2 linked regions of the Lacibacter sp. H407 genome follow. The protein of the gene in region 1 interacts with the protein of each later gene in a pairwise test. Links are inferred from orthologs where the notes say so. Each region holds a gene or a part of one and is shown in the gene's direction. Other genes may lie near its edges. The genes, in order: ruvA and ruvC.

Region 1 (6,426 bases):
TGGCCCATGTATTATCAGCAACTGTAAAACAGTTGTGTTCTTTTGCAATAGCTACAACAGCCGCAAGGTCGGTTACTTTGATCAACGGATTAGAAGGTGTTTCGGTCCATACCAGTTTTGTATTGGGTTGAATTGCTTTTCGCAACGCAGCATGATCCGTCATATCTACTAACGTGTACGATAAACCGAAACCGGAAAACATGGTATCAAGAATCGTACGGATGGAGAAATACGTATCATCCGGTAAAATAATGTGATCGCCTGTTTTTAAACTTTGAAATACTACAGTTGCTGCTGCAAGTCCGGATGCAAAACTTACACAGCCCACGCCGTTTTCCATCTTCGCCAGTTTTTGTTCAAGCGAATGACGATTGGGGTTGTCGTATCGAGAATAGAAGAAGCCACTGGGGTAACTGATACCGTCTTCACCACGTTCGAATGTGGTGGATAAAATAATGGGCGACATTACTGCACCGCTTCCGTCTTTAATATTGTCTTCGTGTATAATGCGTGTTGAAAATTCCATATGCCGTTGTATTTGTAATCCGTGGATAAATGTACGTAATCTGTGCTTTGCGATTTTACGGGCAGAAGATATATTCATTAATTTGAGCTACAAAAACATATTGACATGAAAGAATTACTTTCAGCTTATGCTGCATATAATCGGTGGGCCTATCAAACGCTTACAGATACCATCCTTCAAATGGATGAGCATCTGCACCAACAGATCGTGAAAAGCAGTTTCCCGAATTTGTACGCAACAATTCTCCATTTATGGGATGCAGAAAGCATTTGGTGGCAGCGAATGGAAGGGCATCAGCAAATGGTGATACCCAGCAAACAATTTAATCCAACCATGAAAGAAGCGGTGAATGGCTTACTGCAACAGGCAGGAGAGTGGGAAAGGTTTATAACCAGCACCACAGAAGAAAATCTGCAACGTGAATTTTATTATAAAAATCTGAAAGGTGATTCGTTCCGTTCAGCAGTGTGGCAGGTAACACATCACTTGTTCAATCATGGTACTTATCACCGTGGACAACTGGTAACGATGATGCGGGAGTTAGGTGTTACTGAAATTCCTGCAACAGATTTTATTCATTGGTATCGTACACGTGTCTGAAGTCTCGAAGAACAAATTTTAATTCGCTATGTTCCGTAGGAACAATTGATTGGTAGAAAGATAGTAATTAGGGGCTCTCGTGCCGTAGGTACGATTGAGAGAAATGTTGTTAATTAGATGAAAAAGGTCGAAATGGCATGAGAATAATTATACTAAAATGAGATTGTCGAAGCTAATTAGACTTATAGATGAGTTTGTTTTTCTTATCAATTAGCTCCATTCCTTTTACAGTGAATTCTCTTTTACCAAACTGGTAAATTTCAGTGATTCCCCTGTCTGTCAAAACACTAGTTGGATAATTTAGCATTATCGTATATCTGGTCAATTTATTCCACAAGTAATGAATTTTGTCATTAATTGCGTCGCCAATATTTACGTTTTGTTCTTCATTCTGTGTATAAAATGCAACATATTCCCCTCGTTTGGTTTTAATAATTCCATTTATATCGGTATAAAGCCTAGTCTCCTTGAAGCTTGAATCAAAAAATACTACGGCGTAGTTTGCGAATTTTTGATTTAGTATGTCAACGAAAGTAAAAGTGACTAAACTATCTTCTTTAAATAACTGTGTAGTTATAGTTGTCTTTAATTCAGTCTCACATTCAGAAACTCCATTTAATAGAATCTTGTTGGCAGTTCTAATCCATTTGCCTTTTGAGATGCCAGCGTCAACGCAACCGCCAGTCACAATGAAAAAGGTAGAGTCGCTACAGAGAAGAAGTCTCGAAAACATCAGGTCTTGTGATAAATAAAAAGTATCAGTTTTTATGTTTCTCACCTGACTAAAAGTATTTGATGCGAATAGCGCCAAGATTAAAATTATATAAGAATATTTCATGTAGAAAACTTAATGTTATCTAATTTGCCTTTTTCTTGAAGAATAACCAATATCATAAATCAAAAATTAAACAAAAAAACGGTTGCTTTCACAACCGCTTTTCTTCTATATTTTTCAATTCTAATTTTGTTTTCCATCATACGCCCACTTGATCCACGTAGCGCCCCAAGTAAACCCGCCGCCAAATGCAGCCAGCACAATGTTATCGCCTTTCTTTAATTGCGGTTCCCATTCCCACAAACAAAGAGGAATCGTGCCGGCAGTGGTATTGCCAAACTTTTCAATGTTGATCATTACTTTTTCTTTTGGCAAACCCATGCGGTTGGCTGTTGCATCAATGATGCGGAGGTTGGCCTGGTGTGGTACCAGCCATGCAATATCTTCACCTGTTAAATTGTTGCGCTCTAATAATTCAGCACTCACATCGGCCATGCCTTTTACTGCAAACTTGAAAACCGTTTGTCCTTCCTGGTAAGCAAAATGTTCCCGGTTGGCAACTGTTTCCATACTTGCGGGACGAAGACTGCCACCAGCTTTCATGTTCAGGAAATTTCTGCCGGCTCCGTCGCTTTTTAAAATGCTGTCTTGTACACCAAAACCTTCTTCATTGGGTTCCAACAACACACAGGCAGCACCATCGCCAAAGATCACGCAAGTGTTGCGATCGGTATAATCAATAATGGCACTCATTTTATCTGCACCAACCACTACTACTTTTTTATAGCGGCCACTTTCGATATATGATGCGCCCGTCGTGAGTGAAAAAAGAAATCCGCTGCAGGCAGCACTCAAATCAAAACCCCATGCATTCACGGCACCGATCTTATCGCACACCACATTCGCAGTGGAAGGAAACACCATATCAGGCGTAACCGTTCCAACGATCATGCAATCAATTTCTGATGGTTCGATGCCACGTTTTTTGCAGAGATCAAGCACAGCGGGGACGATCATGTCGGAAGTAGCAAGTCCTTCGCCTTTTAAAATTCTCCGTTCAGAAATACCGGTACGTGTGCGGATCCATTCGTCGTTGGTATCAACCATCTTCTCCAGATCAAAATTGGTAAGCCGGTCTTCAGGAACCCATCCGGCAACAGCCGTAATGGCTGCAGTGATTTTGTTACTCATTTATACTTTGTATTTAAAGGGAGCGGGTAAAGGCCCGCTTGACAGGGTGCAAATATAAGACTTGCAGCGCAGGGTTGAAGGCAGATGGTTTAAGGTTGAAGCGGTAGGGTTGCTAACCTTTGTACGGGGTGACGAAGACTTGTGCGGTTAGCGAAAGGTTGGCAACCCTTTGCTCAATCCTTTGTAAAAAACTCTATTTTCGTTCCATGTTTGCATATCTCAAAGGAGCATTTACCCTCAAAACCCCAACTGTTGTTCACATTGATGTACATGGTGTCGGCTATGAAGTACAGGTGAGTTTGAACACCTATTCCAAGATCCAGAACCTGCAGGAAGGAACATTATTTACCCATTTGTTGGTGCGTGAAGACGCTCATATTCTCTACGGTTTTTATGAACGCTCCGAAAAAGAAGTATTTCTTCACCTGCTCAGTGTAAGTGGGGTTGGTGCTTCCACCGCACGGATCATGCTTTCGTCGTTGCAGGCCGAAGAGGTAGTACGAGCTATTCTTTCAGGAAATGAGGGTTTATTGGAAAGCGTAAAAGGGATTGGAAAAAAGACGGCGCAGCGAATTGTTTTAGAGCTGCGGGACAAGCTTTCGAAGTCGCCAATTGATGCGAATATTTCTGCACTGACTCACAATACTTTAGAACAAGATGCGTTAACTGCTATGACTGCTTTGGGCATAGCCCGAAATGCAGCCGAATCGGCCATAAAAAAAGCCCGGCAAACAAATACGGAATTTGTTGAAGTGCAAGAGCTGATTAAGGCGGCATTGAAGTGTCTTTAACCAACAACTTAATCTTTGCTTTGAGACTTTGACCCGGATGCAACGCACCATATCCGCCATCGTGGCCCTTCTGACCATTGTAATAACCCTTTCCTCAACGGTGAGTTATGGTGGTATTCCTGCATTTCAAACACCGGCTCGTGATACAATCCCCGGAAAAGACAGTTTACGTTTTCCATTAACCGATCGCAGAGGCGATGCGTTTACAGAACCCAATCGCAATACATTTGATCTGCATCGGCCATCGAGTATCAAAGATTCCATTGCGTACGATCCGGTTACAAAAAGATATTACATCTACGAAAAGATCGGCCGTAGCTGGTTCCGCAAACCAAGCTACCTCACCTTCGATGAAATGGTGGCGTACAAAAACCGCCAGAACGAACGGGATTATTTTCAACGCCGGCTCAACACAACTTTAAATCTTAACCGAAAAATATTAGATCCAAAGCTGCAGGTGCGTCCGAGCTTTTTCAACCGCCTATTCAGCAACAGCGGTATTCCAAAAGTGGAGATACGTCCGCAGGGTGATGTAACACTAACTGCCGGCTACCTCGGCCAAAATATTAAGAACCCAACCTTACCCGAACGTGCAAGAAAAAATGGTGGTTTTGATTTTGACATGAATGCCAATTTTGGTTTGAATGCCAAGATCGGCGACAAACTGAATTTCCCCGTAACGTATAATACCCTTGCCAATTTCCAATTTGAAAATCAACTCAAGCTGGATTATGTTGGTAATACCGATGCCATCATCAAACGGATCGAGGCGGGTAATATCGCTTTCCCGGCAAAAGGAACATTGATGCCCGGTGCTTCTGCCTTATTTGGTTTGAAAACAGAATTGCAGTTTGGCAAGTTGTATGTAACGGCTGTAGTGGCCAATCAAAATTCCAATCGCCAGCAGATGCAGTTGGCTGGTGGCTCCGGTTTACAACAGTTTAATGTAAAGGCGGATGAATACGAAGAAAACCGCCACTTCTTACTAGCTCAGTATTTTAAGAAGAATTACAACACGAGCATGAAAAATATCCCGGCTGTGATTACGCCGGTGCAGATCATGCGGGTGGAAGTGTGGGTTACCAACCGTACAGGTTCTACCACCGAAAACAGGAATGTGGTAGCATTGATGGACCTTGGCGAAAGCGAACCATTTAATCCGAACGTTTTTTCACTTACGACGGCACCTCTTCCGTACAACGATGCGAACGATCTGTATCAACGGTTGGCAAACGATCCGGCAACAAGAGATGCTGCCTTGGTAACAAATCGCTTAAGCAGTTTTGGTTTAACGGCTGTGCAGGATTTCGAACGCACGTTTGCCCGTAAGCTACGACCTGAAGAATATTATTTCAATCCGCAAATTGGTTTTCTTTCACTCAATACAACCTTGCAGCCCGACGAAGTATTGGGTATTGCATTTCAATACGCTGTAAACGGAAAAATTTATCAGGTAGGTGAATTTTCAAATGATGTAACACCCGATACAACAGCCGGCAACAGCGGTACACAGAAGGTGTTGTTCTTGAAAATGCTGAAAGCAACTTCACAACGTCCGTCGTTACCGATCTGGGATTTGATGATGAAGAATGTGTACTCTGTTGGCTTTGGTCAATTGGAGCGTCGTGATTTCAAATTGAATATTCTTTACCAGGAACCGGGTGGTGGTGAAAAAAGATATATTCCTGAAGGCGAAGAAAAAGGACGACCAATAATTGAATTGGTGAATCTGGATCGACTGAACAATCAAAATGATCCACAGCCCGATGGCGTGTTTGATTATATAGAAGGCTTTACGGTTAACTCGCAAATGAGTCGTGTTATTTTTCCGTTGCTTGAACCATTCGGGAAAGACCTTGAATATATTTTCCGAGGAGTCGACTCTGTTGAACTACGTCAGAAATATTTATTCTATCCGCTTTACGATTCAATCAAATGGGTGGCACAGCAATCGCCACAATTGAATCGATATATTTTTAGAGGGGCTTCCCGTAGTGCTGGAGGCGGTGGCGATATTCCGCTGGGTGCCTTCAATGTACCGCAAGGTTCTGTTACCGTTTCTGCAGGCGGACAAGTGTTGCGTGAAAATGTTGATTACACAGTTGATTATAATTTAGGTACTGTAAAAATTATTAACCAGGCCATTGTTAATTCAGGTGTGCCGATCAATGTTGGGTTTGAAAACAATGCAACATTCGGTATGCAGAACCGCAACTTTATGGCGTTGCGTTTGGATTATAAAGCATTTGAAAAGCAAACCAAACAACTGAACATTGGTGCAGCGGTGATGAAGTTGGGCGAGCGTCCCTTCTTTACAAAAATGAATTACGGTGACGATCCTATTCGTAACACCATGATCGGTGCTGATATCAATTACCGCAGCGATTGGAAACGAATGACCAAGTGGCTGGATGGATTGCCATTCTATTCTACAAGACAAACATCAAACATCAATGTATATGGTGAAGCGGCACAAATTATTCCAAGTACAGCAAAACAGATCCGTCCTGAAAAAGGTGGCGGTGGTTTAATTTATATTGATG
Region 2 (6,476 bases), 1.8 Mb from region 1 along the record:
CGCATCAGCGCAAAGGGTTTCAGCATGGGTTATATTGGCAGTGTTATTTTGCAACTTGTTTGTTTTGTTATATTGTTTAATAAAGAATGGTTTGGTTTTACAACCGGTGAAGCGTTGCGTTCTTCATTTTTACTGGTAGGTATCTGGTGGTTTTTATTTTCGTTGATCCCATTAGCCATCTTACCCATTACTCCAAAAACAGAACGAAAGAGCAAACACAATGTTCTGGCAAATGGTTTTTTTGAATTAAAGAAAGTATGGCACCAGGTAATGCAAATGCCTGTATTGAAACGTTACCTTACCTCCTTCTTCTTTTACAATATGGGTGTTCAGACTGTTATGCTGGCAGCAACCTTATACGGAAAGAGCGAACTGGGGATCCCTGTTAACAATCTCATCATCGCCATCCTGTTGATACAATTGGTTGCCATTGCCGGCGCTTTCACTATTTCCAAGATCAGCAGTATGATCGGCAATATTCAAACGCTTATGATTGTTGTTGCACTATGGATCGTGCTGTGTTATGTTGGGTACCTGATTCCAAAGGGTGGCATTTATGAATTTTACGGATTGGCTGTTGCCGTTGGGTTTGTAATGGGCGGTATTCAATCGTTGAGCCGTTCAACTTATTCAAAGCTTATGCCCAAAACAAAAGACACCACTTCCTTTTTTAGCTTCTATGATGTAACAGAAAAGATCGCTATCGTGATCGGGATGTTTAGCTTTGGCCTTATCACAGAGTTGTTCAATGGCTCACAGCGTAATTCTGTACTCGCCTTGATGGGCTTCTTTGCAATTGGCCTGGTGTTTCTTTGGCATACACTTCGCACACAAAAGAAGGAACAAATAAAACAGTCATGAACCTTTATACGATCAATACAGGAAATTTCAAGTTAGATGGAGGTGCTATGTTTGGTGTAGTACCTAAAGTAATGTGGAATAAACTAAACCCGGCCGATGAAAATAATTTGTGCAGTTGGGCCATGCGTTGTTTGCTGATTGAAGATGGAAATCGTTTGATCTTGATCGATAATGGCATTGGTGATAAACAGGATGAAAAATTTCTTGGTCATTATCACTTACATGGCGATAATACATTGGAAAAATCGTTAGCAAAATATGGTTTTGGAAAAGATGATATTACCGATGTGTTTTTAACGCATTTGCATTTTGATCATTGTGGTGGAAGTATTGTACGTGATGGCGATAAATTTGTTCCTGCATTTAAGAATGCAACATTCTGGAGTAATGAACAACACTGGGAATGGGCCACTAAACCCAACGACAGAGAGAAAGCTTCGTTCTTAAAAGAAAATATTTTACCAATTGAAGAAAGCGGACAATTAAAGTTTGTGGTACCGGGTGAAAAAAAGTTTCATCAGCTACCTTCTTCATCATTTGCTGCAGGTATTGATATCCGTTATGTGAGCGGACATACAGAAAGTATGATGTTGCCGCAGATCCAATACAAAGGAAAAACAATTGTGTACATGGCAGATCTGTTACCCTCGGCTGCACATTTACCTATTCCCTATGTAATGGCGTATGATACAAGACCTTTGCAAACATTAAATGAAAAGAAAGAATTCTTAGCCGAAGCTGCGGAGAATGATTACATCTTATTCTTCGAGCATGATCCGCACATTGAATGTTGCAGCTTACAACAAACAGAAAAAGGTGTGCGGATGAAAGATGCGTTTCGGTTGGATGAGTTGTAATTTAAAGCTGTCACTCTCGACTACGCTCGATTGACTATGCCGTCCTTCGACTCACGCTGAAGACTCACAACTAACCACTCATTATCGTGTACTGATCAATGCCGTCATTTTATGACGTGTATTGCGATAGCCCATCATATCTACTTTTACACTGCCAACTGATATAGGGCTTTCAATTCGAACAGGAATACGGTTGGCATCATCAGTAACCCATACCGTCATTTTTTCGCCTCCTTTAAAAATTGTTCCTTCTATCAACAATGGTTTAAACTTGATGGCGTTGAAACGTCCGTATTTTGTTTTGATGGTTTCCTTTCCGAGGTAACGTATATATAAACCATAGGTCTTATCATCAATAAACATATTGAAGGGAATACGGTCGTTCGGTTTGTATTTATTAAAATCAATATTCCGTGAATAATAAATTGCACTCAATACATCCTGTACACATTCCGGTGTTTTAAACGTACCACCCTGCGAGGTTGCAGTATTAGCTCCCTGGTTAAATGTAACTGTTTCAAATTTTTTAAAATCACCTTCTAAAATATTCCGGATGAACTTGTAGGGTTGCAATGTATTTGTGTCAATAAAACTCTCGTACTTATCCCTTACTTTAAACAAACCATCAAAGAACGAATTTGTTTTTCCATCACCGATAATATGGTACACCGGTTTTCCATTATATCGTTCAAGGTTAATATTAAAATTCGCTTCACCGCCATTTACATAAACTCCGGCAAGCGTATAATACACATTGTATTTGATCGATTCACCGGTTTGCCATGCTGAGTTGCGGATACCACCACAGAATTCATCACCCGTTTGTGTAGAAGCAGGTGTAAATGATACAAGCAACAAGGTTAAGAAGGCCGTAATGATCTTCATCGTTCTTTAAATAATTTAATCGTCAACAACAACAAACTCCCAATCAATGCCGGTAGTACGAGGTTGAGTAGCCAAATGCCTGCTGTACCTGCAAGGATAGCCACACTGTTTGCACTGAACACACTTACAATACTCAATGCCACCGCACCCCTTATTCCCACATCTGCAATGGCAAACCCCGGTACTATAGCCATTACTAAAAAGATCAATGCAATGCTCCAGAATCCTTCCCACAAAGGCAGTTCAACCTGCAGCGCCTGCCATATTAATAAGTACTGTAATGCAAAAACCAAGAATCGTAAAAACGAATAAAACAGGATCGCAAGATACGTCTTGTTCGATAAGCCTTGCAACACGCTGGTAAATGATAACTTTTCTTTTAGCCACGGGATCCATTGCAACATTCTCGCCAACAATTGCATTCTGAAAAAGAACAAAGCAGTGATGGCTGTAAAAAACAAGACCGAAAAACCAAACACCCGTAACAAAACTCCTGAAAAATGTGTTCCTCCCAGTTGCACCTTATATAACTGCGGCTGCAGCAATTGCAATGCGATCCATCCACAGATCAATGTTACCAGCAATTGACCCACACTGCTCACGAGGGTTAACGCTATTCCCTGCATCCGGAAATTCGCCGGCAAATAAAGTACCCGCCCTCCATACTCTCCAATGCGATTGGGCGTATTTACCGCTAACGACAATCCACTTAACACCGACTCAAATGCTTTTTGAAACGATAATGGCACAAACCTGTTGACAAGAAAATACCATTTATATGTTTCCAAACCCCAGTTTACAGGCATCAGTGCAATGGCCAGCCATAGTTTCCAGCTATCGCTGCCGGTAAACGCATTTTTCATTTGCTGCCATGCAAGAGGTAAGTCGGGTTGAAGCTTCACTTGGTTGTATAAGGAGATGCTAATCCACACAAAAAGTACGGGCCCCAGAAAGTAATTGATAAAGATTTTGAGATTCCTGCTCAGATTCAGTTTATTTTGTTCAAAAATAACCTGCTCCTTGCAAAGTTTTTCGAAAATCATTCTGGGGATCGATCCGGGAACTGTGATCATGGGTTACGGACTCATCGGTATTAAACAAAATCAATTGCATTTGATCGAGATGGATGTATTGAAGTTGACCAAACATAAAGATGTGTACATCCGTCTGCAACTCATTCATGAAAAAGTAAAAGAAGTAATTGAAACCCATCACCCAACCGATTTTGCAATTGAAGCCCCCTTTTTTGGAAAAAATGTACAGAGTATGCTCAAACTCGGAAGAGCGCAAGGTGTTGCTATTGCAACTGCTATGAGTGCGGGTTTATCGGTTACAGAATACTCACCCAAAAAAGTAAAACAGGCTGTTACCGGGAATGGCAATGCCGACAAAGAACAGGTTTGGAAAATGCTGCAACACTATCTGCAGTTCAAAGCCAAACCAAAATACTTTGATGCAACCGACGCATTGTCTGTTGCTTTGTGCCATCATTTTCAAACATCCGGCACCGTATTAAAATCTACTGGTAAACTAAAAGGCTGGGATGATTTTTTGAAACAAAATCCGGGTAGAATAAAAAAATAGACCTTGCCACATTATTACTTCGCTTGCTGATACAATAATGCATGTTTTTTCCTCTCATAATATTTATGAATCAGCGTGAATGCAAAAGGGATAGACGGATCAACCATGAGAGCGGTTTGCCAAAATGTATTCGACAAATAAAGAGAGTCGTTTAACTTCTTCCATTTGTACATTTTCGTATTTCTTATTTCTGAAAAATACTTTTCGAAACAAGCATCACAATCTGTTGTTCTTGTTTGTTTATAACACTTTCCTCTTGTATCAAAGTAGCAGGTAAGGTCCATTTTATTGAAAGCAGTATCCTGAAGCGAAAGACGCAACGTAGAATCGGTAGCATATACAAACGATCTGACCTTATTAACGGCAGTATATTTTTTGAATTGTTTTTCAACATTTCGTTTTGATCTCAATAAATACGATTGAGACAAACTGCTCAAAGAAAAGCATATAACGGAAACAAAAAGCAGGAACAGGTATCTGGCTGACAAGTTAGATTTTTTCAGTTTATTAAACAGGAACCATCAATCAGTAACCCGCATCTTTTTGAGCGATAGTAAAAAGATCACTGCCGGGATATAACCCAATGCATACATCCAGTTGAAATGCCCAAACAACAGATCTACCAATAATTTCAATGTAACTACAATAACAAAACTGATCGGCCCCCATTTTTCCATGCTCCATGTGCCACTTAATGCAACAAACGAAAACACCATCATCAACGCATTTACTGCAGGATATAATGTATCAACCCCGCTTTTATTTAATGCAGTGTTGCCGGTAAATGAATACACAATTTCCCACAAGCCCCATGCAAATAACAACACACAGAGAATGGTGATCAATTGAGGTCGTGGGCTTTTTTTGGCACGTTTCCGTTTATAACCGTATTGATCGTGGAGCTGACTCATGCTTGCTGTTGGTTTAAATGGTCCAGTATTTTTTGTTGAGCAGCTTTCATCTGCTCTTCGGTTAATTTCAATTTTGCACGTGTAAAATTCAGATCATCGGCACTGTTGATGGGTACAAGATGCAAATGTGCATGCGGCACTTCCAACCCAATGGCAGCAATGCCCACCCGATCGCATGGAAATGATGCTTCAATAGCTTTGGCAATTGGTTTTGCAAACAACAACAACTCCGCCAGATCTGCATCATCTACATCAAAAATTTTATCAGTTTCCTTTTTGGGAACAACGAGCGTATGACCTTCAGCTAAAGGAAATATATCAAGAAATGCAAAAAAACGATCGCTCTCTGCGATCTTGTAAGATGGTATTTCGCCCGCAATGATCTTTGAAAAAATACTCATGCCGCCAAACAATTTTGAACGAAGATAAAAGAAGACACGTTGTAATAATGCTCCCTTTTTCATGAAATTAAAGTTAGTACAAAATCCGCCCTTCGCTTCTTGCCACTCGCTAACAACAACTTACATACTCACATTACAAAGCTTTCAAATTAACACGCAAAGCTCAAAGCCCGCAGCAGCTTTACACCGTAATATCTTCGATCTTAAATTTTACAACACCTGCCGGCACCTGTACTTCAGCCACATCGCCAATTTCTTTTCCCAGCAATCCTTTTCCAATAGGAGAAGAAACAGAAATTTTTCCGGCTTTCAGATCAGCTTCCTGTTCACTTACGATCTGGTACGTAAGCTTCTTTTTTGTAGCCAGGTTGGTAATGGTTACTTTGGTTAATATGGCAACACGGCTTGTATCAATCGTTGTTTCATCCAACACACGGGCGTTGGCCAGCACATTTTCCAATTGGTTGATCTTTGCTTCCAGCATTCCCTGCGCTTCTTTGGCCGCATCGTATTCTGCATTTTCTTTCAAATCACCTTTTTCTCTTGCTTCGGCGATGGCTCTTGATGCAGCAGGACGTTCCACTCCACGCATATGCTGAAGTTCGGCCTGTAATCGCTCCAGTGTTTCTTTGGTTACATAATTGACACTCATAAATCCTCCTTGAGTTTACGGTTATACAAAAAAAATAACAACGCCTCAGTTGTGCTGAAGCGTTGCATGTTTTATTGAATAACAAAAATAGCCTTTTTTTTGAAACCAACAGCCTTTGTTTATTTACGTAAAAAAACCGCCCGTATGACCACAGACTGTATCGATTATATTAAGCGCCGGATGAGATAATGCTGATGAAAATTAATTTGTGGGCATTTCGATGCAATCGCCATTTTTAAAAAGGATGCGGATCGCTTTTATATGATCGACAAATACAATTCCTCTACTTTCTTCCTGGCCCATGGCGTTTTGCGCAGAAAGGTTA

What was found.
Region 2: the proteins of ruvA (region 1) and ruvC interact in binary tests that used the Escherichia coli proteins (3 or more experiments, as listed by UniProt). The link is inferred for Lacibacter sp. H407 from one-to-one orthologs.

The regions. Positions count from the first base shown.
Region 1 is NZ_JBBKTU010000001.1:2,224,647-2,231,072, forward strand. The notes cover bases 2,184-5,090. They hold ruvA (Holliday junction branch migration protein RuvA), read left to right. Parts: upstream 2,184-3,298; coding sequence 3,299-3,883; downstream 3,884-5,090. Other genes in these bases: WG989_RS09640 (beta-ketoacyl-ACP synthase III), read right to left, coding at 2,184-3,092; sov (T9SS outer membrane translocon Sov/SprA), read left to right, coding at 3,945-5,090. Also shown: WG989_RS09625 (trans-sulfuration enzyme family protein), read right to left, coding at 1-526; WG989_RS09630 (DinB family protein), read left to right, coding at 632-1,126; WG989_RS09635 (hypothetical protein), read right to left, coding at 1,299-1,964; more of WG989_RS09640, read right to left, coding at 2,085-2,183; more of sov, read left to right, coding at 5,091-6,426. UniProt on the Escherichia coli protein: The RuvA-RuvB-RuvC complex processes Holliday junction (HJ) DNA during genetic recombination and DNA repair.
Region 2 is NZ_JBBKTU010000001.1:453,133-459,608, forward strand. Bases 2,449-5,405 are described here. They hold ruvC (crossover junction endodeoxyribonuclease RuvC), read left to right. Parts: upstream 2,449-3,623; coding sequence 3,624-4,187; downstream 4,188-5,405. Other genes in these bases: WG989_RS01955 (DUF3108 domain-containing protein), read right to left, coding at 2,449-2,603; WG989_RS01960 (lysylphosphatidylglycerol synthase domain-containing protein), read right to left, coding at 2,600-3,505; WG989_RS01970 (hypothetical protein), read right to left, coding at 4,709-5,098; WG989_RS01975 (HIT family protein), read right to left, coding at 5,095-5,405. Also shown: WG989_RS01945 (MFS transporter), read left to right, coding at 1-861; WG989_RS01950 (MBL fold metallo-hydrolase), read left to right, coding at 858-1,718; more of WG989_RS01955, read right to left, coding at 1,800-2,448; more of WG989_RS01975, read right to left, coding at 5,406-5,562; transcription elongation factor GreA, read right to left, coding at 5,681-6,151; WG989_RS01985 (VF530 family protein), read right to left, coding at 6,409-6,476.